Regions from separate parts of the Agrobacterium sp. CG160-95 genome, predicted to be linked through region 3. Evidence: riboswitches for the same ligand, from Rfam matches in the RefSeq annotation. Region 3 holds a riboswitch; each other region holds the start of a gene.
The links. Region 3 has a riboswitch for cobalamin ahead of ACQZ63_RS08960 (ABC transporter substrate-binding protein). Riboswitches for the same ligand answer to the same signal wherever they lie in the genome.

Region 1: another riboswitch for cobalamin. It lies ahead of nrdH (glutaredoxin-like protein NrdH); the one in region 3 lies ahead of ACQZ63_RS08960 (ABC transporter substrate-binding protein).
Region 2: another riboswitch for cobalamin. It lies ahead of ACQZ63_RS22245 (DUF1852 domain-containing protein); the one in region 3 lies ahead of ACQZ63_RS08960 (ABC transporter substrate-binding protein).
Region 4: another riboswitch for cobalamin. It lies ahead of ACQZ63_RS20980 (DUF1636 family protein); the one in region 3 lies ahead of ACQZ63_RS08960 (ABC transporter substrate-binding protein).

The regions. Positions count from the first base shown of each region.
Region 1 covers NZ_JBNWDU010000001.1:1,338,558-1,346,176, reverse strand. Annotated here, with positions in the region: gene ACQZ63_RS06685 (ABC transporter permease) at 1-452, shown strand, start outside; gene ACQZ63_RS06680 (ATP-binding cassette domain-containing protein) at 452-1,234, shown strand; gene ACQZ63_RS06675 (nucleoside triphosphate hydrolase) at 1,231-1,860, shown strand; cobalamin riboswitch at 1,992-2,215, shown strand; gene nrdH (glutaredoxin-like protein NrdH) at 2,472-2,693, shown strand; gene nrdI (class Ib ribonucleoside-diphosphate reductase assembly flavoprotein NrdI) at 2,706-3,104, shown strand; gene nrdE (class 1b ribonucleoside-diphosphate reductase subunit alpha) at 3,092-5,281, shown strand; gene nrdF (class 1b ribonucleoside-diphosphate reductase subunit beta) at 5,298-6,272, shown strand; gene ACQZ63_RS06650 (alpha/beta hydrolase) at 6,301-7,413, opposite strand; gene recF (DNA replication/repair protein RecF) at 7,570-7,619, shown strand, end outside.
Region 2 covers NZ_JBNWDU010000007.1:168,006-175,624, reverse strand. Annotated here, with positions in the region: gene ACQZ63_RS22265 (sugar-binding transcriptional regulator) at 1-198, shown strand, start outside; gene ACQZ63_RS22260 (SDR family oxidoreductase) at 222-1,007, shown strand; gene ACQZ63_RS22255 (peroxiredoxin) at 997-1,551, opposite strand; gene ACQZ63_RS22250 (methionine synthase) at 2,215-3,243, opposite strand; gene ACQZ63_RS22245 (DUF1852 domain-containing protein) at 3,268-4,245, opposite strand; cobalamin riboswitch at 4,349-4,561, opposite strand; gene ACQZ63_RS22240 (hypothetical protein) at 5,348-6,628, opposite strand; gene ACQZ63_RS22235 (glycosyltransferase family 2 protein) at 6,721-7,619, opposite strand, start outside.
Region 3 covers NZ_JBNWDU010000002.1:488,592-496,210, reverse strand. Annotated here, with positions in the region: gene ACQZ63_RS08975 (pseudoazurin) at 1-94, opposite strand, end outside; gene ACQZ63_RS08970 (ABC transporter ATP-binding protein) at 91-891, opposite strand; gene ACQZ63_RS08965 (FecCD family ABC transporter permease) at 888-1,916, opposite strand; gene ACQZ63_RS08960 (ABC transporter substrate-binding protein) at 1,913-2,944, opposite strand; cobalamin riboswitch at 3,110-3,345, opposite strand; gene ACQZ63_RS08955 (GNAT family N-acetyltransferase) at 3,385-4,263, opposite strand; gene argE (acetylornithine deacetylase) at 4,475-5,599, shown strand; gene ACQZ63_RS08945 (2-hydroxyacid dehydrogenase) at 5,624-6,547, shown strand; gene ACQZ63_RS08940 (cupin domain-containing protein) at 6,574-6,930, shown strand; gene ACQZ63_RS08935 (aldehyde dehydrogenase family protein) at 7,238-7,619, shown strand, end outside.
Region 4 covers NZ_JBNWDU010000006.1:287,530-295,148, reverse strand. Annotated here, with positions in the region: gene cobD (threonine-phosphate decarboxylase CobD) at 1-545, opposite strand, end outside; gene cbiB (adenosylcobinamide-phosphate synthase CbiB) at 544-1,509, shown strand; gene ACQZ63_RS20990 (cobyric acid synthase) at 1,496-2,953, opposite strand; gene cobO (cob(I)yrinic acid a,c-diamide adenosyltransferase) at 2,955-3,572, opposite strand; cobalamin riboswitch at 3,700-3,914, shown strand; gene ACQZ63_RS20980 (DUF1636 family protein) at 4,070-4,456, shown strand; gene cobW (cobalamin biosynthesis protein CobW) at 4,453-5,490, shown strand; gene cobN (cobaltochelatase subunit CobN) at 5,496-7,619, shown strand, end outside.

The DNA.
Region 1 (7,619 bases), on a different contig from region 3:
TCATTGCGATGGTTCTGCTGGTTGCCCTGCTCTGGTATGTGCTGAACCGCACCGCCTGGGGTCGACATCTCTATGCAGTGGGTGATGATCCCGACGCAGCCGAACTGGCCGGCGTTAACGTCAAGCGCATGCTGACGACCGTCTACACACTTTCCGGGCTTATCTGCGCCTTCGCGGGCTGGGCTCTCATCGGCCGCATCGGCTCGGTATCGCCGACCGCCGGTCAGTTCGCCAACATCGAATCCATCACCGCAGTGGTCATCGGCGGCATATCGCTGTTTGGCGGACGCGGCTCGATCATGGGCATGATCTTCGGCGCGCTGATCGTCGGTGTCTTCTCTCTCGGCCTGCGACTTATCGGAACAGACCCACAATGGACCTATCTGTTGATCGGCGTCCTTATCATCTTGGCTGTCGCAATCGACCAGTGGATCAGAAAGGTAGCAGGCTGATGGCAAAAGAACCTATCCTCACAGCACGCAATCTCGTTAAACGCTACGGTCGTGTGACTGCGCTCGACAATGCCGATTTTGACCTTTATCCGGGCGAAATCCTCGCTGTCATCGGTGATAACGGTGCTGGAAAATCCTCTCTCATCAAGGCGATTTCCGGTGCGGTGACACCCGATGAAGGGGAGATCAGGCTGGAAGGCAAGCCGGTACAGTTCCGCTCGCCGATCGAGGCGCGCAAGGCTGGTATCGAAACCGTTTATCAGAACCTTGCGCTGTCTCCCGCATTGTCCATAGCCGACAATATGTTTCTCGGCCGTGAAATCCGCAAACCCGGTATTCAGGGAAGCCTGTTCAGGGCACTGGACCGTCCGGCGATGGAAAAGTTTGCCCGTGAGAAACTCTCTGAACTCGGCCTGATGACGATCCAGAACATCAATCAGGCGGTGGAAACCCTCTCCGGCGGCCAGCGCCAGGGTGTTGCGGTGGCGCGTGCAGCCGCCTTCGGCTCCAAGGTCGTCATCCTTGACGAACCGACGGCGGCGCTCGGCGTCAAGGAAAGCCGCCGCGTTCTCGAGCTTATTCTGGATGTGCGCGCGCGAGGGCTACCGATCGTTCTCATCTCGCACAACATGCCGCATGTTTTCGAGGTTGCTGACCGGATTCATATTCATCGGCTGGGCAAGCGTTTGTGCGTCATCAATCCGAAGGACTATACCATGTCCGACGCCGTCGCCTTCATGACGGGCGCCAAGGAAGCGCCAAAGGAAACGCTGGCCGCATGACGCTGAAGCTTGAAACGATCGTCGAAGACGTTCTTCGGCGGGCAGAGGGTAAATCTCGTTTTATCATTGCCATTGCCGGTCCCCCTGGGGCCGGCAAATCCACGCTGGCGGATGCCCTGTGCGGTGCCCTCTTGGCGCGCGGCGAGGCTGCGGCTGTCCTGCCCATGGACGGCTTCCATATGGATAACGGTATTCTCGAAGAACGGGGGCTCTTGCCGCGAAAAGGCGCACCGGAGACCTTCGACGTGCGCGGCTTTCTTGATATCGTCTCCGCAGTTCGTCAGGGCGGGCAGGAAGTTCTTGTCCCGGTTTTTGACCGCTCCCGCGAAATTGCCATTGCCTCCGCTCGCGCCATCGCGCCAGAAACACGCTTCATCCTTGCCGAAGGCAACTATCTGCTGTTGAACGAGGCGCCGTGGACGAAGCTTTCCGGCAGCTTCGATCTTGCCGTCTTCGTAGGCCCATCCGTTGCGGTGCTCGAGGAACGCCTGCGGGATAGATGGCAGGGCTATGGTCTCGATGCGACCGAGATTCACGCCAAACTGTTCGAAAATGATCTTCCCAACGGAAAGCGGGTGATTGAGAACTCCCGCCCCGCCGATATTCGCATCGATATCTGGGAATAACCCGCTGCTTCCGTCCGTAGGCGGCATGGAGCATTCACCGTTAAGCCTTTGTTGACCATGTGTTGAATCTTTTTGATCCACAGGGTGGGGCTTTAGCATGTCTAATTATTGACGAAAAAAATTCATCATATACTATATGTGGTGTTCAAGGTTCTTTCGATTCGCAAGCGTCGGGAGCTAAGACGGGAATTCGGTGCGTAACACCATTATGGTGAAGCAATGCCGAAACTGCCCCCGCAACTGTAAGCGGTTAGCATCGTTCCGATTTGAGCCACTGGCGCTAAAAGCTCCGGGAAGGTGGGAATGGATGTTTTGACCCGTAAGTCAGGAGACCTGCCTTGAGCGAAAACGTCCACGGGCGGGGTGTCCGGAAGGAAGGTGTATGACGCAAATGAATTGCGTGCGCCCTTTTCTGCCCCCTCCAGAACAAGCTTCGGGGTGAAGTCATGCCAGTGCATTTTTATAAGTTTCTACGCTCGTCGGCGTAGACAGAGATCTTACGCGGCCTCACCCGCGCGCCTTGCCAGAATGACAGAACCATCGCCACCCGCTTGTGATTGCAGGCGGGCAATGTTGAGCCGTGCGTAAAAGCGGCTTCGAAAGAGGAAACAATGACCGTCACCGTTTACAGCAAACCCGCCTGCGTCCAGTGCACTGCCACCTATCGTGCGCTTGACCGCATCGGTGTCAGCTACGAGATCGTCGATATCTCCGAAGATGCGGATGCCCTCGATCGCGTTCGCGGCCTTGGTTACATGCAGGTTCCCGTGGTCGTTGCCGGCGAACGCCATTGGGCGGGTTTCCGTCCGGACATGATTGGCTCGATCAGCTGAGGAGGCGATGCGATGGGGCTGATCGTCTATTATTCCAGCCGGTCTGAGAACACTCATCGCTTCCTTCAAAAACTGGGGCGACGATTGCTTCGCCTGCCGCTCGGCGCCGAGGAAGACGTTCCTCACGTGTCGGAGCCCTATGTTCTCGTCACCCCCACCTATGGGGGCGGCGGCATGAAAGGAGCGGTACCGAAACCGGTTATCCGGTTTTTGAACGAGCCCTCAAACCGAAATCTCATTCGCGGCGTCATAGCGGCGGGAAATACGAATTTTGGCGCAGCTTTCGCATCCGCCGGAGATATCGTGTCGCGTAAATGCGCGGTGCCGTTTCTCTACCGCTTCGAGCTTCTCGGCACAGAGGAAGATGTCGCCAACGTCAATCATGGATTGGAACGATTTTGGACACGCTGACCTCAAGCGCGGTGCGCAACACGGATGCCAAACAACAAGTAACTGCCGCGCAGAAACACCTGGACGCGGGACTGGACTATCACGCGCTGAACGCGATGCTGAACCTCTACGATGAAAACGGGAAGATCCAGCTCGACAAGGACCGCCTTGCGGCACGGCAATATTTCCTTCAGCACGTCAATCAAAACACGGTGTTTTTCCATAATCTCAGGGAAAAGCTCGATTATCTCGTGACCGAGGGATATTACGAACAGGAGGTGCTGGACCAGTATTCCTTCAATTTCGTCCGTGACCTCTACGACGAGGCCTATGCCAGAAAGTTCCGTTTTCCGACATTTCTCGGCGCCTTCAAATATTATACGTCCTATACGCTGAAGACTTTCGACGGAAAGCGTTACCTGGAGCGTTATGAGGACCGCGTCTGCATGGTGGCGCTGGCTCTGGCGCGTGGCGACGAGCAACTTGCCCGCGATCTGATGGATGAAATCATTTCCGGCCGCTTCCAGCCGGCAACCCCGACCTTTCTCAACGCCGGCAAGAAAAGCCGCGGTGAGCTGGTTTCGTGTTTTCTGCTGCGTGTGGAAGACAATATGGAAAGCATCGGCCGGTCCATCAATTCAGCATTGCAGCTTTCCAAGCGTGGCGGTGGCGTAGCATTGTCCCTGACCAATATTCGCGAAGCCGGCGCGCCGATCAAACAGATCGAAAACCAGTCCTCCGGCGTGATTCCTGTCATGAAGCTGCTGGAAGATTCGTTCTCCTACGCCAACCAGCTTGGCGCGCGCCAGGGCGCTGGCGCGGTCTATCTGCATGCCCATCACCCCGACATCATGCGTTTCCTCGATACGAAACGTGAAAACGCCGACGAAAAAATCCGCATTAAAACCCTTTCGCTCGGCGTGGTGATCCCCGATATCACCTTCGAACTCGCGAGAAACAACGAGGATATGTACCTGTTCTCGCCGTATGATGTTGAGCGGGTCTATGGCGTGCCGTTTACCGAGATTTCCGTCAGCGAAAAATATCAGGAAATGGTCGCCGACAGCCGCATCCGCAAGAAGAAGATCAAGGCACGCGAGTTCTTCCAAGTCATCGCAGAAATCCAGTTCGAAAGCGGTTACCCCTATATAATGTTCGAGGATACGGTTAACCGCGCCAATCCGATCGCCGGCCGTATCAGCATGAGCAATCTCTGCTCGGAAATTCTACAGGTCAGCGAGGCGAGCGAATTCAACGACGATCTCTCTTACAGCCATATGGGCAAGGATATTTCCTGCAATCTCGGCTCGCTCAACATTGCTTCAGCAATGGATTCGGCTGATTTCGGCAAGACGATCGAAACCTCCATCCGGGCGCTGACGGCCGTTTCTGACATGAGCCACATCTCGTCTGTCCCTTCCGTGGAAAAGGGCAATGATGCGAGCCACGCCATCGGGCTTGGTCAGATGAACCTGCATGGCTATCTGGCGCGCGAGCGCATCTTCTACGGCTCCGAAGAAGGCATCGATTTCACCAATATCTATTTCTACACGGTGACCTATCACGCCATCCGCGCCAGCAATCGCCTTGCCACTGAAAGGGGCCAGAGCTTCAAGGGCTTTGAAAACTCCAAATATGCCTCGGGCGACTACTTCGATAAATATACCGACCGGGAATGGCTGCCCGCGACGGAAAAGGTCCGCGACCTTTTTGAGAAAGCCAGCATTTCCATTCCGACACAGGAGGACTGGAAAGCGTTGAAGCAGGCCGTCATGGAGACCGGCCTCTATAACCAGAACCTTCAGGCCGTGCCGCCCACAGGCTCGATCTCCTATATCAATCACTCGACCTCCTCGATCCATCCCATCGTCTCGAAGATTGAAATTCGCAAGGAAGGCAAGATCGGCCGTGTTTATTATCCGGCTTCCTACCTTTCGAACGACAATCTCGAATATTATCAGGATGCCTACGAAATCGGTCCGGAAAAGATCATAGATACCTATGCGGCGGCCACCCAGCATGTCGATCAGGGCCTGTCGCTGACACTGTTCTTCCGCGATACGGCAACGACGCGCGATATCAACCGGGCGCAGATCTACGCCTGGAAAAAAGGCATCAAGACCATCTATTACATCCGTTTGCGCCAGATGGCGCTGGAAGGCACGCAGGTTCAGGGCTGCGTATCCTGCACGCTCTGAATTGAGGGACAAGACAATGAACATTGCCGTAAAACCCGCGTCCCGTATTCGCGCGGTCAACTGGAACCGCATCGAGGATGACAAGGATCTCGAAGTCTGGAATCGCCTGACATCGAATTTCTGGCTACCGGAAAAGGTGCCGCTCTCCAACGATATCCCGTCCTGGGGAACGTTGAAGCCGGAAGAGCAGACCCTGACGATCCGCGTCTTCACCGGGCTGACATTGCTGGACACGATCCAGAATGGCGTCGGTTCCGTGCGCCTGATGGCGGATTCTGCGACGCCGCACGAGGAGGCGGTGCTTTCCAACATCTCCTTTATGGAGGCGGTCCACGCCCGCTCCTATTCCTCGATCTTCTCGACGCTCTGCTCCACGCCTGACGTCGATGACGCCTATCGCTGGTCGGAGGAGAACGAATTCCTGCAACGCAAATCCGCGCTCATCATGCGCGAATATGATAGCGGAAATCCGTTGAAAATGAAGGTCGCCAGCGTGTTTCTGGAGAGCTTCCTGTTCTATTCCGGCTTCTACCTGCCAATGTTCTGGTCAAGTCGCGCCAAGCTTACCAACACGGCCGATTTGATCCGTCTCATCATTCGCGATGAGGCCGTGCATGGCTATTACATCGGCTACAAGTTCCAGCGCGCGCTCGAACGTCTGGGCGAAGCGGAAAAACAGGAGATCAAGGATTTCGCCTTTGATCTTTTGCTCGAGCTTTACGACAACGAGGCCAAATATACCCAAGACCTCTATGACGGCGTTGGCCTGACGGAGGACGTCAAGCAGTTCCTGCATTACAACGCCAACAAGGCCTTGATGAATCTGGGTTACGAGGCGCTGTTTCCGCCCGAGGCCTGCCGGGTCAATCCTGCGATCCTCTCGGCGCTGTCTCCCAATGCCGACGAGAACCACGACTTCTTCTCCGGCTCCGGCTCGTCCTATGTCATCGGCAAGGCGGTCGCCACAGAAGACGAAGACTGGGATTTCTGAACCGGTTGTCGCCAAGAACCCGCAAAAGTTATTGCGGGTTCACGACCTGGCTCGCAAGCCGGAAGGGGCTGGATACTGTTGCCCCGATAGCATCGAACACAAAGGCACCCGCGCGGCCTATGCCGTTTTCGCCGTTGCCGTTCCGGCTCGCCTCCAGTTGTGGCACCAGCGACGCGAGTGCCGCATAGCGGTCGTGGTTGAGCGGATCCGATGCCTTGAGCTTGGAGATGTCAACGAACTGAACGCCCTCTTTCAGGGCGGCTTCCTGCACTTGAGGATCGGTCACATCCAGCGCGCCGATGCGGGTGACATCGGCCCCCAGGATGGAGGAAGCCTTCAGGGCGCGGTCGTCCTTGGAGACGAGAATGGTGAGCGGCGGATTGAGCCTTCCCACCACCTCGATCTGCTTGCGGAAAACATCGGCGTCGATATCCGGCGCGGCCAGCACTACCTGTAGTTTGGAGAGCACATCGTTCCTGCCTTCGAAGCGCAATTGTCGCAGCGCTTCCATGACCAGCCAGCCGCCCATGCTGTGACCGAACACGACAATGCTTTTTTTCGGTGTCTGCCTGGTAAGGTCTGTCAGCACCATGGCCAGCGCGTCTCGCGAATAGGTCGCTGATTCCTTGTCGGCCACGTAACCGGTGACGCTCGCCTGGGACGGCCAGGAAAAGACCAGCGGCACACCATCCATATTGGCATCGGCTGCCATTTGTGCCGCACGGAACAAGGCCTCCTGATAGCTGTAATTATAGCCATGCACAAAAAGCGCAATCTGCTTGCCGGAGCGGGTGACGTCGCCAAGATCGGAATTGAAACGCGTTTTCGTCAGCATATCGGCTTTGGTGACGACAAAATCCTTGCTCGGGTTCGGCTTACCTTTGGACCATTCGATATTTCCGCTTTTATGGCTGGGAGGAATGGAAATGTCGAAGCGCGCATAATTCAGCTCAGCCGCCCGCCCAGCGCTAAAGCCCTTTTTGGCCTCGTTGTTTTTCTCCCGCGTGCTCGCCACATAGGCTGTCACGATTTTCGTATCGGTGGTCTTGGTGTTTATGGCCTGCAACACATCCGCCCCCGGTCTGCCCGCGCAGGATGAAAGAAGGCTGAAAGCGAGGAGGAGCGAAAAAATCAGGCGCATGGATGGGGTTACCGATAATGAGGGACCACGCATAAATAACCGGACGCTCAAAAAGTTGCTACTGGAGACTGGATTGCGGTGTGGTGGCATTATGTTCAATGCGGACGACGCATTCCCCACCTTGCTATCCAGCTATGTTCGTTTTAGGCCGTACAGATGACGAATAAGGTGTCGCTTTTACGGCTGAAACTCACGGACTTCCGCAA
Region 2 (7,619 bases), on a different contig from region 3:
AAGCCCGTCAAGACACCGCTCGATGACCGGGTCATAGGCCTTCCGCTGGAGAACCTCTCCAATGTCGACCGCGTCATTGCACTCGCCGGCGGCTCGAAAAAAACCGAGGCGATCGCCGGTGCGCTCAGAACCGGCGTGATCGATGTCCTTGTCACCGACAAATTCACCGCCGAACGACTGGTCGGCACAGAAACATAGCCGTTATCCCATAAGGAGGAGACATGAGGCGCTTTGAAGGTCAATCCGTATTCGTGACCGGAGGCAACAAGGGCATCGGTTACGGCATCGCCCGCCGTTTTGCCGAGGAAGGCGCGAAAGTCGCCATCGCCTCTGTCGACAAGGACACTAATGACGCCGCCAAAAAGCTGGCGGACGAAACCGGCTCAGTCACCCATGGCGTGATCCTCGATGTGCGGGATGCGGCGGCGGTGCGCGAGGCCTATGGCGCAGCCGAAGAGGCAATCGGTCCGCTTTCCATCTCGGTCCAGAACGCCGGCGTCATCACCATCTCCAAGATCGAGGAGCTGACGCAGGAACAGTGGGATTTCAACCTCGATGTCAACACCAAGGGCGCGTTCCTGTGCTGCCAGGAAGCGATCCGCCGCTTCCGCGCAAGTGGCACCAAGGGCCGCCTGGTTAACACCGCCTCCGGCCAGGCCCGCCAGGGTTTTATCTATACCCCCCACTACGCCGCTTCAAAATTCGGCGTCGTCGGCCTGACGCAAAGTCTGGCCAAGGAACTGGCGCCCGAAGGCATCACCGTCAACGCCATTTGCCCCGGCATCATCCACACCGAAATGTGGGATTATAACGACCGAGTCTGGGGCCAGATGCTCGGTGACTACAAGCCCGGCGAACTCATGGCCGAATGGGTGCGCAACATTCCAATGCGCCGCGCAGGAACACCAGCCGAAGTGGCAGCCTTGGTGGCGTTTCTCGCCTCCGAGGATGCGGCCTACATCACCGGCCAGACAATTAATGTCGATGGCGGGCTGATCATGTCGTAGCACTCAACCAATCGATGACGGCATCTGCGTTCTTCTCTGGCGGATGGACCGGGTAAAAGACATGCTTGATAACGCCCGTTTCGATAATCATCGTGAGCCTCTTGAGCAGTGTCAGGCCTCCAGCCTGGAAAGTTGGAAGGCGGAGGGCTGACACCAGAAGGAGTGAATGATCGGAAAGCAGAGGAAACGGCAGGTGAAGCCGCTCTGCTGCCTCTCGCTGATACTCCGTGGTCTGCGTAGAAAGGCCAAACAGACGCGTTGCTCCCAATGCCTTCAGTTCAGCGAAATGATCACGAAAGGCACAGGACTGCGGTGTACATCCCCTCGCGCCGGGTATTGCGTCCCATCCGTCAATCGCCTTTCCTCCGGGCGGGCTTGTCCGGGGGTAAGCATAGACCACGGTTAACCCCGGCTCACGCAGATCGACGGTCGTGCCATCCGTCGCAGCCAAACCAATGCCAGGCAACTCCATCCCGGGTAAATGCCTGGCTGCTCCGTCGTCACGTGGGGTAACTAATTGCTCATCCCCGCCGGGTTCAATCATTGCCACCTCGTTGCTCTTCCTGTCTGTCGACGTTGCGAAGTTAGCCGATTTTCATACTACCGCAATGTCTTGTGCGCAGGTGCAAAGCTGCCGTAGCGATTCGCGCCTTCAGCCTTGATGGAATACGAACGCCACACCTTCATTCGATTTGACAAAGTCACTGATTGCCAAGTCTCTGGCCGATAGTATCGTTTTGGAATTTCCGCTGAAGCGATGTTCTGAGGCAACGGCTTCTTTATCTTGGGATCGCTGCTACCGTATGGCCACCACTGTCCCCATTTCCAAAAGGCAATTGCTGCTCTCGGCAAATACGTCCTGCTGACTGAGACCCACTTTTTTCGGCGATCTTAGCGGCCGTCGTGCTCCCGAGATTTTCGGCGTCTGGGAAGTTGTTCTGTTTGGCAAAAGTCACGAAGACGTCGGTGGCGTTGGAATAAATGTCTTCCAACCGAGACGTTTGGCGCAAACACTCAGCAGAAACAGGGCCGATTTTTAGAGAACAGGCGGTCTTGGCAGCTTTGCGCCAAGAGGCGGACATCCGTCGAAGCTCTCAGGATGATCCGCGCCGTGACCTTATAGCCATTCGTAAGTCTCCCAGCGTGTGTCGCGATGGGCGCGGTGGCGGCGAACGGCAGCCATCCGCAGGTTCAGACTATCAAAAAACTAAACAGTGAGCTCTCTTCGGACGATCTCAGCTCCTGCGCTCAAGGAATTCAGCTTGTCTCTTGCCACACGACGAGACAGGGGGGCCATGCCGCAATTGGTGCAGGGGCAAAGTTTATCTGCGTCGACAAACTTAAGCGCCTTTCGCAGCGTTGCAGCGACTTCCTCCGGGGTTTCGATGGTATCGCTTGCCACATCGATGGCCCCGACCATCACTTTCTTACCTCGAACAAGTTCCAGAAGATCCATTGGGACATGAGAATTGTGGCATTCGAGGGAGATCATACCGATGCCGGATTTCTGCAGCTTGGGGAGAGTTTCCTCATACTGCCGCCATTCTGACCCGAGTGTCTTTTTCCAATCCGTATTGGCCTTTATGCCGTAACCGTAGCAGATATGGACGGCGGTCTCGCACTTCAGCCCTTCAATTGCCCTGTCCAAAGTGGCAACACCCCAGTCATTCACATCGTCAAAGAATACGTTGAAGGCAGGTTCGTCGAACTGGATGATATCGACGCCGGCAGCCTCCAATTCCTTTGCTTCCTCGTTGAGTATCCCGGCAAATTCCCAGGCAAGCTTTTCACGGCTCTTATAATGGCCGTCAAAGAGAGTATCGATCATCGTCATCGGACCCGGCAAAGCCCATTTGATGGGTTGTTTGGTCTGCTGGCGAAAAAACTTGGCGTCTTCGACGAACACGGACTTCTGGCGAGACACTGCGCCGACGACTGTCGGGACACTCGCATCGTAGCGATCGCGAATTCTGACTGTCTCGCGTTTTGCAAAATCGACCCCGTCGAGGTGCTCGATGAAAGTCGTGACGAAATGTTGGCGTGTTTGCTCGCCATCACTGACGATGTCGATGCCGGCCTGTTGCTGATCGTACAGTGAAAGGCGCAGGGCATCTCTCTTGCCTTCCAGTAATTCCTCGCCCTCCAGCTTCCAGGGCGACCACAGTTTTTCGGGCTGCGCAAGCCAGGAGGGTTTCGGCAGGCTGCCAGCGGTCGATGTGGGGAGAAGTTTCTTCACGATGGGACCTCTTCTAAGTGATGCTCAGGCGGGGCGGTGAGCAAACAATTGCTCAAGGACGGCGCGGTATGGCTTGATGAAGTGTTTTTCGGTGAACTTACCCTGATCCACCGCCAAGCGATTTCGTTCGTCGCGATCGTAAATGACCCGGGTCAGCGAATAGTCCTGGTGCTTCAGGTTGGGCTGGTAAAATGTCCCGGCTGCTGCGTTCGCATTGTAGATTTCGGGGCGATAAATTCTCTGAAACGTTTCCATCGTGCTGATGACGCCGATTAGCTCAATATTGGAGTAGTCGCCCAGCAAATCCCCAACAAAGTAGAAGGCCAACGGCGCAACGCTGCCTGCAGGCATGAAGTAGCGAACCTGCAATCCCATTTTCCCGAAATACTGGTCGGTGGACGAGAACCCATTCTGCCGGTATTCGACGCCCATCACGGGGTGATGATTTTCGGTCCGGTAATAGGTCTTGCTGGTCGAGGCGCTGATGCAAATGACCGGCGGCTTGCGAAAGTACGAGCGGTAGGCATCCGACTGCAGAAAAGACTTGAACAGGTTTCCATGCAGGTCGCCGAAGTCGGCCGGAATGCTGAAGGCAGGAACGCTCTTGTTATGCTCCGGCAGCACAATGCTGAAGTCGTAGTCTCGCACATAGGAGGAGAAGTTATTCCCCACAATGCCGTCGATACGTTCACTGGTTTTGTGATCGATGATCGTCGTCTTCAGTATCTCGATGAGGGGAAATTTTTCACCTGCGACATCGAAGCTCATGTCGACCGAAATGATCTCCAACTCGACCGAGTATCGGTCCGATTTGGGATTATCCCAGTGAGCGAGGGCGTTGAAGCGGCTGTCGATCATGCGCATGACATTGCGCAGGTTTTCCTGCCGCTTTTCGCCCCTGGCCAGATTGGCGAAATTGGTGGTGATGCGCGTATTTTCTGAAGGACGATAGTCCTCATCGAAGGGTACGCTCGTGATCGTAAAAATGCAGGTCTGAGACATGTTGTGCCCCTATAAAGTTGGGGGCATGGGTCTGCGGACGCATAGCAAGACGGGCCGCGACAATGCAGCCTTTGCTACGGCACACTGGGACACCCCGCCCGTGGACGTTATTTCACCAAAGGCAGGTCTCCTGGCTCACGGATCATCACTTCCGTCCGTCTTCCCGGGGTAAACCAGTGACATATTGGACTTCAGCTCGCCGCTTACAGTTGCGGGGGCAGCGTCGGCTTTTCCGTATGACACGGAGCACCGACTTCCCTCTTAGCCCCGGCACGTTGCGTGCAACGACTGGGGAACCTTAGGCGTGACGACCATATTGTAAGCCACGTCATCGGTCAACATCATATAACGATATCTTTATGTCCTTAAGTCTACGTTTCCATTGTCGGTTCCGGCCGAGTAGGTTGCATTCGGCGTTGTCAGGCGATTCTCACATACGCGGACCTGGCCGTGGCAAACGTCTCGCTCCACGCACTTGAAAGGATCAGACCACACCACGAATAGTTCCTAGTGCGGGAGCAGCCTGGTGATACCGTCCAGGCGCCCAGAGCGCGTTCCGCCAGACTTAGTCGCTCCAGAAGAGCCAGTACGTCGATCGACGGTTCAGGAGGCAATTGGGGCAGCTAGAAGGCGCGCATGATTTCGCCTGCCACAGGCGTTTAATTGAAGCGGCCTCGCCGGAGGTTGGGATGCTATTCGGACATGCCCTACTGTGCCGGCGCAGCGCTAATAAAGGGATCGGCGTTTGAATTAAATAACGAATGAGCGAAGGCAAGCACCCTTAAATTGCGGGCCGATAACATCACGGGCGCGTATCCGCAACAGCACCGCCGAATTTGTGCTCGGGCCTTGGAACCGCCCCATGTCGTTGAAGGTGCACAGGAAGTTCCGATCCGCACCGGGCATCTGACAGGTCTGGCAGTGGGCGGTATTCGGCTTGGTTAATCGTACCGTCAGGCTTGAATCACTGGAACTGCTAGTCGGCAGTCAACGTTGCGGTTTTACGCTTTTCGCCGCTTTCAGCAGCGTCATGCGTCCCAGTTTTCAATCTCCGGCGCAACGGCCTGGAGCAATATCCTCCTGCTGCCGCCGAGACGGACGATTATCCCTCACAAAGACGAATACAACCGCTTTTTCTAAGAAAAGGGTTCCAGCCTTTCGCTGCAAGGATTGCCCAGGCAGTGGCCCCGACATGCGGCAACCTGAAATATTTGAAGTCGGCAAATGTCGAGGTCGGCCCGATCATCAGCCCGGTCGTCAGTTCGTCCCCGACTGTCGCGTAGATCAGGTTATCGGGAGATATTTGTGCGGCGATGGTGGCAAGCAGCGCCTCGGCCCGCTCGGCATCGCCGACCTGCTGAAATGCCAGCGCGGCCTGGGCCGTACCTTCCAGCCACACACCATCCCGATCGTCGTTAAAATCAAAACCTCCCGCAACCGCATAATGCCGATCAACCCAATGTAGAACACGCCCACTGCGGCCCCGAAACTCCGGCACGGCGAGAATGGGCCAGAGCTCGGAATCTATTCCGGACTGGCTCGAGTTGGGTGTGTCGCTTCCGGGTAGGCTGCCGACGTAAAACCGTCCCTGCTGCTCATTCCACATCGCATCAAGAAATTTGCGTGTTTTGTCCCGCATCGCCTGCCAGGCGCGCGCTCCCTCAATTTCGGCGAGCCAACCCGCAACGGCATACACATCGAGATTATGTTCCGTCGATTTCCACTCGAGTTTTGCCGGTGCAGGCTCATGACCGAATGTGCCACCTGTGTAGCCGATATCGCGGACGCCCGCCGTATGCGCATCGATCCAGCGCATGAGTTTGGTCGCTGCCTGCACATAGGACGGATTGCTTAATCGTTCACTGGCAGTGAGAAGCGCAAGTGCCGCCCAGGCCAGGTTGCCCGTTGCGCTGCCGACCTGATAGTCATCCTCGACCCACGTCTTGCTGGCCTCACTCCAGAAACCGGGCAAAAGCATAGCATCGTTTTCGTTCGCAACGGGGCCGGAACGGTAGGCGTTGCGCAGGCGGCCATCGCTGTAATAGCGATCGTTGTTGACGGCGAGCAGCAGCGCGTCGGCAACCCTTTTCGCTTCGGCATCGTTGCCACAGGAAAAAAGGGCAATCGTCGCCAGGGCATTGTCATAGGTGAAACCCGCATTTGAAAGAGCGGGATCAAGCGCTTTACCGCCCGGTGCAGGCTCAAAGCTCCGAAATATGAAGGGGGGGGTGGATTTGTCCATCTTCCCAACGAGACCCGCACACAAGCTCACAGCAAGGCGGTCGCGAACTGATCCGGAACCGGTGCGCCCGTCGCCAGCAGCGACCACTCCTGTTGTGAAGCAGGTCATGAGAACTGTCGCGACGATCGATTTGACAGACATGAGTTTTCCGTTTGGTAGGCGCTTTTCCAAACAAGCCCGCCTCTAGCTTGCGGTTTACGTCGAGCACGGTCCCGGGTTTGGCGCGAATTGTCTTAGCTGAAGGCCCTTGCGAGTAACATCTGCATGGACTTCAAGAGGTCGCCCTGTTCCGCGACATTTTCGGGCGCATTGCGGAAAAGCAGCCTCAAGATTGCACGATGCTGGTCGGCAGTGGGGGTGAGAGTGAATTTGCCGGGCGTTTGCGACACCTTCGTTGCATCGATCTGCACCCAGCCCACATCGGGCACGTACAGGGACTCTGCCTCGGCGTAAGACCGGTTGAAATCCGCCAGGGTCGCGGTTTCGGTCGAAAGCGCCACGATCCGTACCGCCTTCACCTCGCTTGCGCACTGCAAACGGCCTTCGAGATCCACGCCGATCGGCTCTTCCTTGTCGACACGTGGTAATTCGATGCAGCAGATGAGGCTGGTGAAGGCAATCACCATGGCGACCGCCGACCAGATGAGGTTGAGACAATCTCGCGCCGAAAATTCTACAGGGGCGTCCCATGCGTAAACGGCGAGCAGAACTGAAACCGCGGAGGTGACGGTGACGATTGCGAAAAATAGCGCTGTAGGCCCGTGAATGCGCACCTGTGACCGGTCACCACCTTTCTCCGTGACTTTAAAGGGACGTCCGAAGGGTTTGCGCATAGCCTGAAACAACGTGATGGTGATGGGAACAGCGGTCAGCGCATGCGTCACTTCGGTGAACAGCGGTAGGGTGCGTTTTCCCGATATCCAGGTGGAGTAGGCCCAAAACAAAGCCAGTGATGACAGTCCAAATTTCATGAACATCAGCTCGTCGGCCTGGAGGGCGGAAACGCCTGTCAGCCAGTAGATCGATGGTGCCAGCAACAGGCAGAGGATGAAAGGCTTCGACAGCCAGCAAAACAGCCCGTGCAGATAATGCAGCCTTTGTGTCAGCGTGAACTTGCCACGCCACAATGGTC
Region 3 (7,619 bases):
AAAACCCTGTGGCCACAACCATGGCAAGTCCCGCGGAAACGCAAAGCTGTCGCGCGCCAAAGCGGAGATTTACAAGTCTTTTCAATTTCATCATCGTGCCGTTGCTTTCCTTGCGTGATCGGCCGCACCGTGGGCCGGCAGAAAACGAATATGTGAAAATCCGCTTTCATCCGTGGTGACGACGGATTGCACCCCGAACACATCGGCGATGGTCGCAGAGGTGAGGACCTCGCGCGGTGGGCCGACAGCGATCATTTCACCGCGATGCATGATGGCGACGCGGTCGCAGAACATGGCGGCGTGATTGAGATCATGCAGCGCCGCCACAACCGTCAGTCCCTGCCTGCGCACCAGATCGAGCAAGCCGATCTGGTGGCCGATATCGAGATGGTTTGTTGGTTCGTCCAGCAGCAGAATATGCGGCTCCTGCGCCAATGCGCGGGCAATGTGCAGGCGCTGGCGTTCGCCGCCGGAAAGGTGATGCCAGTTTCGCTCGGCCTTGTCCGCCATATCGACATTTCCGAGCGCCGCATCGACGATGGCATCGTCCTTTGGCGACCATGCGGAAAGCGGGCCGAGATAGGGCGTGCGCCCCAGTTCCACGGCCTGTCGCGCGCTGATGCGCTCGGTGGTTTCGGCCTGCTGCTCCACAAAGGCCAGCCTGCGGGCAAGTTCGCGCCGCCCGAATGTGGCAAGCCGTTCCTCACCAAGCATGACATGACCCCGACGCGGCATGCGAATGCCGGCCAGCATGGAAAGCAGCGTGCTTTTACCCGAACCGTTCGGCCCGATGATACCCAGAAACTCGCCCGGGGCGACCTCCAGCGAAACACCGCGCACGATGTCGAGATTGCCGGCATGAAAATGCAGATCGTGGGCGGATAATTTCATGACCGGCCTCTCTTCTGCCCGAGAATGAAGGCGAAGGCGGGCGCGCCGACCAGCGCAGTGATCACGCCGATCGGCAGCACCTGCCCCGGAATGACGGTGCGCGAAAGAATATCTGCGATGATCATGAAAATTGCACCGGTTAGCGCCGTCACCGGCAGCAACATGCCGTGGCGAACGCCAACGAAGATGCGCGCCGCATGCGGGATGACGAGACCGACGAAGCCGATGGAACCGACCAGCGACACCATGACTGCCGTCATGACCGCCGAAACCGAGATCAGCACCGCATAGACCCGGCGCACCGGAATACCGAGCGAAGCTGCTGCCTGACCGCCGAAAGCGAAAGCATCAAGCGCGCGTGCGTACCAGAGGCACACCCCTAGACCCGCAATACTGACCGGCAAAGCCAGCCAGACATCCGGCCAGCGCACGCCCGAAAGATTGCCCAGCAGCCAGAACATGATGCCGCGCGCCTGTTCGGCATTGGCGGATTTGGTGACGATGAACGACGTCATGGCGTTGAACAGTTGCGAACCGGCGACCCCCGCCAAGATGATGGCGCTGTTGCCGTGCCCTGCCCGCACCGCCAGAAGGCTGACAAGCGAAAAAGCCACAAAAGCCCCGATCAGGGCGCCGGCCGGCATCGTCAGGAACCCCGCCCCGAAGCCCAGAAGCGCCACGGCCACGGCCCCGGTTGAGGCGCCTGCGGAAATACCGAGGATATAGGGATCGGCGAGCGGGTTGCGCAGAAGTGATTGAAGCACCGCACCGGCCAGCGCCAGCGAGGCGCCACAGCACGCGGCAACAACGGCGCGGCTGAGGCGGTAACTCCAGACGATGCCCTCATCCAGCGGCTCCAGCGGATAACCCGCATGGAAGACACGATTGGCAATGGTCTTTGCCACCACGTCGAACGGAATGGCAGTCTCGCCGATGGCCGCACCGGCCATCAGTGCGACGAGCAGCAGGGCGAGTGCGGCAAAAGCCAGACCCGCCCTGCCGAGATTGACGGAAAGACCGTTCACTTGGCGAGACCGGCTGTGGAAATCGCCTCGGCCAGCGTTTCAATGCCTTCGATCGTGCGGATGGTCGGGTTCATCGCCTGCGCGTCCATTTCGAAGACATGGGCCGCCTTGACGGCGGGCATGATGCTGGCAACCGGATCGGTAGCGAGGAACTTGAGCTTGACGGCGACATCATCGGCGGGGAAACGCCGGCGGTCCATCTTGCCGGCAACGATCACGGACGGATTGGCCTTGGCGATGGTTTCCCAGCCAACAGTCGGCCATTCCTCATCGCTTTCGATAACGTTCTTCAGTCCGAGCGCGGACATGATGTAACCCGGCGCACCATTGCGGCCCGCCACGTAAGGATCGATATCCAACTCGGCGCTGGAGAACCAGAAGACTGCTGAAATCTTGCCATTCGCCGAAGCGATCTTGGCGCGGGCGGCTTCCTCACGCTTTTTCAGGTCGGCAACGACTTCCTCGCCGCGATCTTGCACGTTGAAAATTTTCGCAAGGTCGCGGACCTCCTGGTAGATCAGGTCCATGGTGAAAACGGACTTGCGCACGCCGTCGCCGCCGCCGGAATTGTCCTTGCCCATGCAATCGGCAGGGGAGGTATAAACGGGAATACCGAGTTCGGCGAATTGCTCCGGTGTTCCGACAACGCCTTCGGGACCGATCTGCCACTGGAACTGCGTCGTCACGAGGTCCGGCCTCTTGCCAACCACCGCCTCGAAGCTCGGATCATTGTCGGCAAGCCGCTCCACCTTGGCATTGGCGTCTTCGTAACCCTTCAGAACCGGGCCGATCCACAGCGCCGTGCCTACCACCTTGTCGGCCACGCCGAGCAGATAGAGAACCTCGGTCGTGCTCTGGCCGACCGATACTGTGCGGGCGGGCGCCTGCTTGAAGGTGATTTCGTGGCCGCAGCTATTGATCGTCAGCGGATAGGTGGTTTCGGCAGCCTGAGCGGCACCGGCGGGCAAGGCCGCTAATGCGACAGCCAGAAGACCGGCGGAAACCGGCAGGCGTTTGAAATGAAACATATGTTCTCCAGTCTAAATAAAGTGGCGTGATCCGCAGGCCGCGCGTCAAAACGCGTAGTGACAGAGCGACAACAAGTGTGGAGATGGAGAACGGGACTCTAAATACGTTTCCGCGGACGGAAAGGTCATAATCAGCTCCTCTTCCGGGCATCCCCGCCCGTAACGATGGTCAATATTATGACGGCAGGTCTCCTGGCTCACGAATATGCGCCGTTCATCTGCCTTCCCGCACCTTGAAGGGTGCAGTGGCATGACGCGTTTCAGGCGTCACGAGGATGAGCGGCAATCCGCTTACAGTTGCGGGGGCAGCCACGGCATTGGGCGATAGAAATCACCCGCACCATGTTCCCTATTAATCCCTTTGCCCTTCGGCTTCAGGAACCGTCGCTTTCTGACATAAGGGGCAAGCGCCGGGGCGTCAATTGCGATAGTGCTGCAGCTCAGCACAAAGACGGACCCGCCAACGCGAAAATTTTTGTAGCGCCGGAAGGCGCCGGTTGCGGCGCGTCTTTGGACATCGTGGTAAGGGTTTCAATCACCACCAGCCCGGATTGCGCAATAAAATCAATAAAGAGATTGTTGTCGCTGATGGTGTCGAGACGCACCAGCTCATCGTCCAGATCGGTAAAATGCCGCCTCACAAGCGCAATCGCATCCATGTCCGCACCCGCAACGACCGGACCGATAATGTGGCCCCGCCCCGCCGCACGGCGCAGCGCAAAAGCGGTAAGACGGTCCGCCTCAAACACACCGTAACCCGCATTCTGCGTCAAAAGTCGCTGTAAAACGTTCCGGCGCGAAACGCCAAAAGCCGCCCGGTCTAGTTCCACCACATCAGTCAGATGATCTGCGGATAACGGCTCTATTCGTTGTTTTCTGCCGGGCGGCGGTATCTCGAAAAGGCAATTCGCCCTTCCCCGGAACAGATATACTTTTTCCGTATCACCGGCAAAACCCAACCTTGAAAACAACCGCCGCGACGCTCCCGTCGCGTTCAACCGCAGGGAGACAGTGGGGAATTTCGCGACAAGTTTCTGCACAAGCCATGGTGCTACGCCCTGCCCCTGCAAACGGGGGGAAACAATGACCATGCCAAGCGTCGCAAACCCCTGATCATAGGGAAAGAGCATCGCGGTTGCGACAACACGGTCGATCTCATCGAGCGCAGCGAGACCCACGCCGCATTGCCGCAGAAAACACCATTCATTCGCGTGATATCGCCATCCGACGGCCATGGAGAGTGCATGCAGATGATCGGCATCCACGTCCGCGATATCCACGGTCCGCAGCTCGAAACTATCGACTTTGAGCAGGTCCATAACCAACGGCCCTCATCCCCTACGGCTCACAACCTTCATCCGGTCCCGGCCTAGCCCACGACATCCGACGGTAGCCGGTTACGCCAGCACGAATTTTCTGAAAGCACTGGAAGGTCACAACAATCTACCGAAATCATTCGCATTTCAGCAGATAAACGTGGCAGGCCATTCTAAGCTTTCGGGATGACAATCCGGTCAGCGGAGACGACCATTGAACGCAATCGAAATCCTTGAGCGTCTCGTCGGTTTCCCGTCGGTCGTTGGAACCGCCAATGGCGATATTGCCGGCTGGATCGCCGATTATCTTGAAAGCCACGGCGCGAAAGTATCGCTGCTTGCGGGACCGGAGGGCGACCGCGCCAATCTCTTCGCCACCTTCGGCCCGGCCGATCGCGCCGGCTATGTTTTGTCCGGCCATATGGATGTCGTACCCGCCAGCGAGCCGGAATGGTCTTCCGATCCCTTTACACTGCGGGCGGAAAATGATCGTCTCTACGGGCGCGGAACCACCGACATGAAGGGTTTTCTGGCCACGGTTCTCGCCGCGGCGCCTGCATTTTCGCGCATGGCGCTGAAACGTCCCGTGCATATCGCCTTTTCCTATGACGAAGAGGCGGGTTGCCGTGGCGTTCCGCATCTTCTCGCCAGATTGCCTGAACTGTGCGCCGCACCGGCGGGCGCAATTATCGGCGAACCGAGCAATATGCGGGCGGTTCGTGCACACAAGGGCAAAGCAGCAGCTCGCATTACCATCCGTGGCCGTTCCGGCCATTCGTCCCGCCCTGATCAGGGGGTGAATGCCATTCACCTGATGACCGGCATCATGGCAAAGGCCGTGGAGACGGCACATGAGCTGACGAAAGGCCCCTTTGAAGCGACTTTCGAGCCGCCCTATTCCTCGCTGCAGATCGGCACGATGAAGGGCGGCCAGGCGATCAACATCATCCCCGATTTCTCGGCCATCGAGCTGGAAGCGCGGGCGATTTCCGGCATATCGCCGCTTGAACTGCTCGGGCCGATTCGCGCAAGCGTCGAGGTTCTTGCAGCAAAGGGTGTCGATATCGAGTGGACGCCTATGAGCGATTATCCGGCGCTTTCGCTTGCAGCCAATGCTCCCCTTGTTCTGTTTCTGGAGGAATTGACCGGCACCCCCTGTCTCGCCGCCGTCAGCTACGGCACGGAGGCGGGGCTGTTCCAGGCGGCGGGCATCGACGCCATCATCTGCGGACCAGGAGATATCGGCCGCGCCCACAAGCCGGACGAGTTCATAACGACGGGCGAACTTTCGGCCTGCCAGTCGATGCTGGAAACACTCGCAAGCCGCTGTGCGGCTTGAACCTTCGGGAAGCATAGATTTCAGATGACGTTTCTCTTCAATTCCGACGCCAAGCGCGGCGAGATTTTCCGGCAGGCCCTAGCTGCAGAACTGCCTGATCTGCCGTTTTCGATGGATGCATCAACTGTCGATCCCGATGCAGTCCGTTACCTCATCACCTGGACGGTACCACAGGACATTGCCCGGTATCGCAATCTCGAAGTCCTGTTTTCGATTGGCGCGGGTGTCGACCAGTTTCACATCGAGGCGATCCCTGAGACGGTAAAGGTCGTACGCATGGTGGATGAGGGCATCATCCGCATGATGCAGGAATATATCTGCCTCGGCGTACTTTCCCTCCACCGCAACCTGCCAGTCTATTTAAACCAGCAGCGCCAGCAACTGTGGAATGCCCTGCCCCAGCGTCAGGCGGAAGAGTGCCGGGTGGGCGTTCTCGGCCTCGGTATGCTAGGCGTTGCGGCGCTGGAGCGGCTGAAACCTTTCGGCTTTCCGCTTTCCGGCTGGAGCCGCTCACAGCGTCAGATCGATGGCGTCACCTGCCATCATGGCGACGACGGCCTCAAATCCATTCTCTCCACCAGCGATATTCTCGTCTGCCTGCTGCCTCTCACCGAAGAGACCACGGGGCTTCTGAACGCCGAGCGTCTTGGGATGCTTCCCGAAGGGGCTGCTCTGGTTCACGCCGGGCGCGGCAAACAGCTCGATCATGACGCTTTGCTCGATGCACTCAACAGCGACAGGCTTTCAGGTGCGGTGATTGACGTTACCGATCCGGAGCCCCTGCCCAAAGACCACCGCTTCTGGACCCATCCGAAAATTCTCCTGACGCCGCATATTGCCAGCGTCACCCAGCCCCATTCCGCTGCCCGCACCGTCGTCGAAAATATCAAACGATACGAATCCGGTCTCGAACCGCTCGGCCTCGTTGACCGTAGCCGCGGATATTGATCCTACCGTTCCAAGAAAGGACACCCATGTCTCTCCTCAAGACCATCGACACCAATCCCACCTTTGAACCGAAAGCCTCCAAGGCCCTGCCCGAACGCCTCATCGCCGGCGACCCGTCGTTCAAAACCTGGCCGCTAGATGAAGCCCGTGATGGCACCGTGCATACCGGCATCTGGGAAGCGACCCCCGGCGAAAGCCGCTCGATCAAGGGCGAGACATTCGAGTTCTGCCACATTCTCGAAGGCGTTATCGAGATCACACCGGAGGGCGGCGCGCCGCTGCGTTACACGGCGGGCGACAGCTTCGTCATGAAGCCCGGTTTCGTTGGCGTCTGGAAGACAATCGAAACCGTGCGCAAGATCTATGTGACCGTGAACGGATGATTTGCCGAACAGCATGCCTGGCATCCCGGCTGATGGAGAGGCATTTTTGAGAACAGCGATGGCTGGCAATCCGCAGGCGGATGCCAGCCATGGTTTACATGGGTATCCTGCCCGGATGCCTTTCGACCGGATTTACGGCCCTCGATCGGACCCGTCGCAAGGTTTTCGGCGCGGTCTTCATGCCCGCCGAAGATTGCGCTGTGGGCCACCAGCAAAACAGGATTTTCGTTCACCGCCCCCGCCGCAGTCGGTCGATGCTGCTTGCCATCAGGGAGTAGCTTTGGCGCATATCCACAGAGGATCATCCATGACGCTCAGCTTCGATCCAGACAGCCTGTCCCTGCCGATCGGCCATTTCATCGGCGACCGGCTGGTCCCGGCTAAAAACGGCATCGACATGCATCGTCCTTCGGACGGCATCGAATATGCCGGTTGCCCGAAGGCGGATGCGGCACTTGTCGATGAGGCGGTGCAAACCGCCAAAGCCGCACTGAAGAGCAGTAACTGGGGCGGCGTGCGCCCGCGTGAGCGCACCAGGGTGCTGCAACGCTGGGCAGACCTGATCGAGCAGGAAGCCGAGACGCTGGCAAAAATCGAGGCGCTCTCCTCGACCCGGCCCGTGGGCCACCTGATTGCCGGCGATATCGCCGTCACTGCCGAACAGATCCGCTTCTTTGCCGAATTTGCAG
Region 4 (7,619 bases), on a different contig from region 3:
AAGGCCTCGTCTACGACGAGCAGGCCGCCTTTGCGGCGCATCGCCTCGGCCAGCGACAACAAAGCTTCTCGATCAGTGACGCGACCATCGGGGTTGTTGGGATTGACCACCACCGCATAGTCGTAAGCTGACAGATCACCGATATGGTCTACCTCGGTCACGGTCAGTCCGGCCATGCGCGCGGTTCGGGCATGTTCGGCATAAGCGGGGGAGAGCACGGCTCCGCTTTTCGCTCCGCGTTCGAGTGCCAGGTGAGCCAGCAATGGCATCAGCATCTGGGTGCCCGGGGACAGTGCCACATGCCCCGTGGATGGTGCGCCGAAAGAGGCGCCAGCCAGCCTTTTCAATTCTTCGGCCGCGTCAGGCTCCGGCAGGCGGGCAAATGCGCTGGCGGGAACGGGAGAATGCGGGTAGGAGTGCGGATTGATCCCGGTCGACAGGTCGATCCACGGTTCCGGCGCTTCAGGAAACATCAGACGCGCCTTGCCGAGATTGCCGCCGTGACGGATCGCAGCCTGCGCTTTTTCCGGTACCTTATCGCCCATGTTCTTCGCTCTCGCTTTCCTGTCGCTCTTGATCGAACGCCTGACTGGATATCCGGACTGGCTGTTCAAACGCATCGGTCATCCCGTCACCTGGATCGGTTCGCTTATCGCGCTGCTGGACGAAAAATGGAACCGGGAGAGTGCTTCATTTTCGCAGCGCAAGGCTGCAGGCGTCGCGGCGCTTTCCGTTTTTCTGGCGCTGACGGTGCTTGTTGCATGGTTAGTGCAATCGGTTCTGCTTTTATTGCCCCTTGGTCTGTTGCTTGTTGCGGTGCTTGGGGCGTCGCTTCCGGCCCAAAAAAGTCTGGAACAGCATGTGGAGGCCGTCGCCATTGCGCTGGAACGCGAGGGGATTGACGGCGGGCGCAAAGCTGTCTCCATGATCGTCGGGCGCGATCCGCAGGCGCTGGATGAGGCGGCAATCTGCCGGGCGGCGATTGAAAGCCTGGCTGAAAATTTCTCTGACGGCATTGTCGCCCCTTCCCTCTGGCTTGGTCTTCTGGGGCTGCCAGGCGGTGCGGGTTATAAGGCAATCAACACGGCCGACAGCATGATCGGTCATCGCTCGCCACGCCATGAGGCCTTTGGTTGGGCGTCGGCCCGGCTGGACGATCTGGTCAATTTGCCGGCATCGAGACTGAGCGGCGGTCTTTTCGTGGTCGCCGCGTTTTTCGTGAAGGGTGCATCACCGAAAGGGGCAATTGCCGCGATACGCCGCGATGCGCGGCATCACCGCTCTCCCAATGCCGGCTGGCCGGAGGCGGCATTGGCCGGGGCACTGGGCTTTGCGCTGGCCGGGCCGCGCTCCTATGGCGGGCAGATGATCGAGGCTCGTTTCATGGGCGAAGGCGGAAGAGCGACACTGGTTGCTGGCGATATTCGCACAGCGCTCAGGCTGGCGAGGATCGCAGACTTCCTGCTGATCGCGCTGTTCGGATTGCTGGCAATCCTTATCGCGCTATAGAAAGCAGTCTGTCGAGATCGAGGTGGTTCTCCATATGGGCCGCCAGGCGATCAAGAACGGCATCCACCTGCGCATCATAGTTCAATTCAGTGCCCTGCCCACCAAGCCGCTCAAGCCACGCCCCGCGTTGGCGGTCATCCGCAAACAGGCCGTGGATATAGGTGCCTAAGATGCGGCCATCGGGCGAAATTGCGCCATCGGCATGTCCGTCAATGGTCGAAAATGGCAGGTTGCCCGCGGCACCCGTCGTTTCCCCAACATGCATTTCATAGCCGGATAAGGGAATTCCGTCGAAACTCTGTCCCTGGACGGAAACGAGCCTCTTGTCGCCCGTCAAAACCGTCGTCACATCCAGCAGGCCCAACCCATCGACCGTCATTGGTGGTCCTTCGATGCCGTCAGGGTCGGCAACGGTTTTTCCAAGCATCTGGTATCCGCCGCAGAGACCGAGAACATAACCTCCGCGGCGCACATGTGCCTTGATGTCGATGTCGAGGCCTGCATTTTTCAGCGCGGCGAGATCAGCTATGGTGGATTTCGAACCGCAGAGCAGAACCAGCCGGCAATCGGCGGGAATGGTCTCGCCCTGCCGCACTCGGATCAGCTCCACATCCGGCTCCATGTCGAGCGGATCCAGATCGTCGAAATTGGAGATATGCGGCAGGATCGGCACGGCAATGCGGATTTTCGCGCCGGGCTTTTGTTGCGCCGGGCCGGTAAGCCCAAGGGCGTCCTCCGCCGGCAATTTCGCAGCATCGGAAAAATGCGGCAATAGCCCGATGGACGCCCAGCCGGTCTTTTCCGCGATCATCCGCATGCCGTCTGAAAACAGCGTAGGGTCACCGCGAAAGCGGTTCACGATGAAGCCCTCTATCATCGCGGCATCATCGCGTTCGAGAACGGTTTTTGTGCCCACGAGGCTGGCGATGACCCCGCCCCGGTCGATATCGCCGATCAGAATCACGGGAGCATCCGCGGCGCGGGCAAAACCCATATTGGCGATGTCGTTGGCGCGGAGGTTGATTTCGGAAGCACTTCCCGCCCCTTCCACCAGCACCAGATCGGCCTGTTGTTTCAGGTGCTCGAAGCTCTCCAGCACACGCGGCATCAGCCCGGCTTTCATGTGCTGATAATCGGCAGCCTTGGCATTGCCGACAATTTTACCCTGTACGACGACCTGTGCGCCGGTTTCGCTCTGCGGCTTTAAAAGCACCGGGTTCATGTGAACCGACAGCGGAACGCCTGCAGCCCGCGCCTGCAGCGCCTGCGCGCGACCGATCTCGCCGCCATCGGCAGTGACCGCCGCATTGTTCGACATGTTCTGCGGCTTGAACGGCATGACGGACAGGCCACGCCTGACGAAGGCGCGGGCAAGGCCAGCCACCATCAGCGATTTGCCGACATCCGAGCCGGTTCCCTGAAACATCAGCACACGTGCACTCATGTCAGTATTCTATCCCGGCCTGCGCCTTTACGCCTGCCTTGAAGTGATGTTTGACGAGGGTCATTTCCGTCACCATGTCGGCAGCGTCGATCAACGGCTGTTTGGCGTTGCGGCCGGTAACGATGACATGCAGATCGGATCTACGGTTGGAAAGCGTTTCGACGACCTCTTCCAGCGGCAGGTAATCATAGCGGAGCGCAATGTTCAGTTCGTCGAGAACCAGCAATCCGATCGTCTCGTCGGCCATCAGTGCTTTCGCTTCCTCCCAGGCCTTTGTAGCTGCCGCGACATCGCGCTTCAGGTCCTGCGTGTCCCAGGTAAACCCCTCGCCCATAGTGCGCCATTCCACCCTGTCGCCGAACAAAGTCAGGGCCTGCTGTTCACCCGTCGACCATGCGCCCTTGATGAATTGCACGACGCCGACCCGCCGCCCGGTGCCGAGCATGCGCAAAGCAAGGCCGAAAGCGGCCGTGGATTTGCCTTTGCCAGGGCCGGTATTGATCATCAGCAGACCTTTTTCGATGGTCTTTTCCGCGACTTCGGCATCCTGAACCGTCTTGCGGTTGACCATTTTCTGCCGGTGGCGTTCGGCTTCGCTGTCGCTGATATCGCGTGTCATCGCGTTTTCCTTCTCGTCCAGAGGCGCGGGACCTTATGCCCCCGCCATTCGGAGCGGCGACTATACTCAATTTGCCGCACCCGGCAATCGACAAGCCGGCAGCATTGACCGTCACGCCCGTTCAGCCTAAGGGTAAGGCACTGACGGTCTTTTCCCGGCAACGGGAAAAGCTAAGAGGGAACACGGTTCCACCCCATACCGGGTCATTCCGTGGCTGCCCCCGCAACTGTAAGCGGTAAGCCCGCACTGTGAAGCCACTGGACCATAAAATTGGTCCGGGAAGGTGGTGCAGGGTGTTTTAAAGCCGCAAGCCAGGAGACCTGCCGTTTCAGGAAAAAACGTCTCCCGGGCGGGGTGCTCCGGTCAGCCGGTCGAATTGAATTGCAGCCGCGCTTTTCAGTGCGCTGTTTTCGACATCCGCACCCCGACGAGTTTAAAGGCGCGGAAAGCGGAACGGTTTGGATATTACCACAACATCTTCTTGTGCGGACGGGACAATGGAAGCCAACACAGCTTCTGGCGTGGTCGTTTTTGTCTGCCGAAGCTGTCGCGACGACACCGATCCCAATGCGGAGCCGCGCCCCGGCACCATCCTTGCGGAAGCTGCCATCGCAAAAGCGCGTGACTCCGGCATCGATGTTCGCTCCGTCAATTGCCTTGCCAATTGCAAACGCGGCCTCAGTGCCGTGCTGCGCGGTGCCGATGGCTGGTCCTATGTATTCGGCGGGCTGACGCCCAACGATGCGGAAGACCTGCTCACGGGCGCGCAAATGCTGGCCGCCTCCGCAGATGGCCTGATGCCCTGGCGCGGCCGCCCCGACACATTGAAGCGCGGCATGGTGGCGCGCATTCCCCCATTCGATTTTACCGAGGAGAGATCATGAGCACCCTTCTGGACCGCGTTCCCTGCACCATCGTCACCGGCTTTCTGGGGGCTGGAAAAACCACGCTGCTGCGCGGTCTCCTCGAAAAGCTTGATGGCAAGCGGCTTGCCATCATCGTCAACGAATTCGGTGATATCGGCATCGATGGCGATATCCTCAAGGGATGCGGCATTGAGAGCTGCCCGGAGGAAAACATCGTTGAGCTGGCCAATGGCTGCATCTGCTGCACGGTGGCGGATGATTTCCAGCCGGCCATCGAGCAGATTCTGAGCCGCCAGCCGAAGGTGGAGCATATCCTCATCGAGACCTCCGGCCTTGCCCTACCCAAGCCGCTGGTGCAGGCATTTCAATGGCCGGCCATCAAGAGCCGCGTGACGGTTGACGCTGTGGTGGCTGTTGTGGATGGCGCTGCCCTTGCCGAGGGTCAGGTGGCGCATGACATGGAAGCCCTTGCCGCCCAGCGCGCAAATGACGAAGCCCTCGATCACGACGATCCGGTCGAAGAGGTTTTTGAGGACCAGATCGCCTGTGCCGATCTTATCGTGCTGACCAAGGCGGATCTGCTCGATAGCGCCGGTCTGGAAAAGGCGAAGGCTCATATTCTCGAGCATTTGCCGCGGGCCGCAAAGATCGTCGTCGCCTCGAATGGCGTCATCGATCCGGCCGTGCTGATCGGCCTCGGTCTTGCGGTTGAAGAGGATATCGAAAACCGCCGCACCCATCACGATGGTGAACTCGACCACGAACATGACGATTTCGACAGCTTCGTCATCGACCTGCCGGCCGTGACCGATCCGGAAGCGCTGGCGGCTCGTATCGCCGAGACAGCGGCTGCGGAAAATGTTCTGCGCATCAAAGGTTTCGTCGAAGTATCCACCAAGCCGATGCGCCTGCAGGTGCAGGCAGTCGGTAGCCGCGTCAACCATTATTATGACCGTCCCTGGGCGGCCGGTGAAGAGCGCCGCAGCCGCCTCGTCGTCATAGGCGAAAAGGGCCTCAACCGCGAAAAGATCGAACAGATGCTGGCCGCCTGATAGAAATGCACATTCTCGCCACCACATCTTCGTCTCTGGACGACCTGATCGAGCCGGTTGATCTCAACCAGCCGCGATCGGATGTGGTGATGCTGTCTTTTTCGGCAAGCGATCTTGCCGGGCTGGAACAGGCATGGCGGCAGGCAGAGGGCGCGCTTCCGTCCCTGTCCGCTGCCAACCTCTCCGAGCTTCGGCATCCGATGTCGGTCGATCTGTGGATCGAAAAGACGGCCGAACATGCCCGTGTCATCCTTATCCGGATTCTCGGCGGCGCGGAACGCTGGCGCTATGGCGTCGATCAGCTCAGCACGATGGCGCGGCGACGTGGCATAAAACTTATGCTCCTGCCGGGTGAATGCAGTGAGAGAGACGAAAAGCTCGAAGCGGCCTCGACTGTTGATCGCCAGACGTTGGCGTCCGTCCTCGCCTTCTTCCGCGAGGGTGGGCGGGAAAATATGGACCGGCTTGCCATTGGTCTTGCTGCCCTTGTAAGTGGTGGCGCATGGCCAGATATCGAGGCTCAACCGCTGCCGAAAGCCGGCTTTTACCGGCCGGGTAAAGGCGTCGTGGATCAGGCGGAAGCCTGCGCCGGTTTTCCCGCCGGTGCAGCTGTCCTTCCCATTCTCTTTTACCGCTCCATGCTTCTTGCGGCCGATGCGGCGCCCGTGGATGCGCTTTTTAATGCGCTCTCTCAGCGCGGTTTTGCGCCATTGCCGATTTTCGTCAGCGGCCTCAAGGATGGGGAGGCAATTCGCTTTCTCGAAACCGTACTGCCCGAACTCCAGCCCGCCGCCATCGTTGCCGCCACAGCTTTTGCCAGTCAGATGGATGACAGCGGTAAAACCCTGTTTGATCGCCTCGGCGTGCCGGTGTTTCAGGTGGTTATGGCGACGACGCGACGGGACGGCTGGGCGGAAAATGCGCGCGGTCTCAACCCTTCCGATCTTGCCATGCATGTGGTTCTGCCGGAACTCGATGGCCGGATTCTTGCTGGCGCAATCTCATTCAAGCAGGTGCGGACTGATGGCGGTATCAGCCTCATCAATGTACCGGAGGCTGATCGCGTCGAACAGGTGGCAAACCGAATCGCTGCCTTTCTGCAATTAAAACAGTCCACGCCACAGGAACGGCGGATCGTCATTCTGATGCCGGATTATCCCGGTGCTGCGCCAGGGCGCACGGGTTATGCCGTTGGTCTCGATGTCCCGCAAAGCGTGCTTGAAATGCTGCGCGATCTGGCCGCGGCAGGATATGTGGTTTCGGATATTCCCGAAACGGCGCGGGCTTTGCTGGATTGTGTCGAGCAGCAGGAAGCGGCTGTCGGACTTTCAGACTATCGTGATTTTCTTTTGGGTTTGCCTGAAGGGGTTGCCGCCTCCGTGGATAGCACGTGGGGTTCGGCCGAACAGGACGACGCACTAGCCGACGGCGCATTCCGTTTTCGCGTCGCCCGTTTCGGCCAGATATTCGTGGCCCTGGCACCGGATCGTGGGCGAAATGAGGATCGGCGGGTGGATTACCATGACCCTGCCCTACCGCCACGTCATGCGTTGGTCGCTTTCGGCGCCTGGATGCAGCGTGTCGCAGGGGCGCATGCCATTGTGCATGTCGGTGCGCATGGCACGCTGGAATGGCTGCCCGGCAAGACAGTTGCGCTTTCCCGCGATTGTTTTCCTGAAATCGTCACCGGGTCTTTGCCGGTGGTCTATCCGTTCATCGTTTCCAATCCGGGCGAAGCGGCGGTTGCCAAACGGCGGATCGCTGCCGTCACGATCGGCCATGTTCCGCCTGTGCTGGTAGATGCCGGGCTTTCGCCGGAACAATCGGCTCTGGAACAGCTCGTCGACGAATATGCGCAGGCGGATGGGCTCGACCGCCGCCGCCGCGACCGGCTGGCGAAACTGATCGTAGAGAAGGCGCTGGAAACCGGTCTTGCGGCGGATGCCGGTGTCGGTGCAAAGGACGATGCCGATGCGGCGCTGTCGCGCATCGACGCCTTCCTCTGTGACCTGAAGGACTTCGCCATCAAGGATGGCCAGCATGTTTTTGGCCGCAGCCCCGAAGGCGAGACCGATCTTCTGAGGCTTGAAAGTGCTGCGGCGGAAAAAACAGCGCTGCTTGCCGCGCTC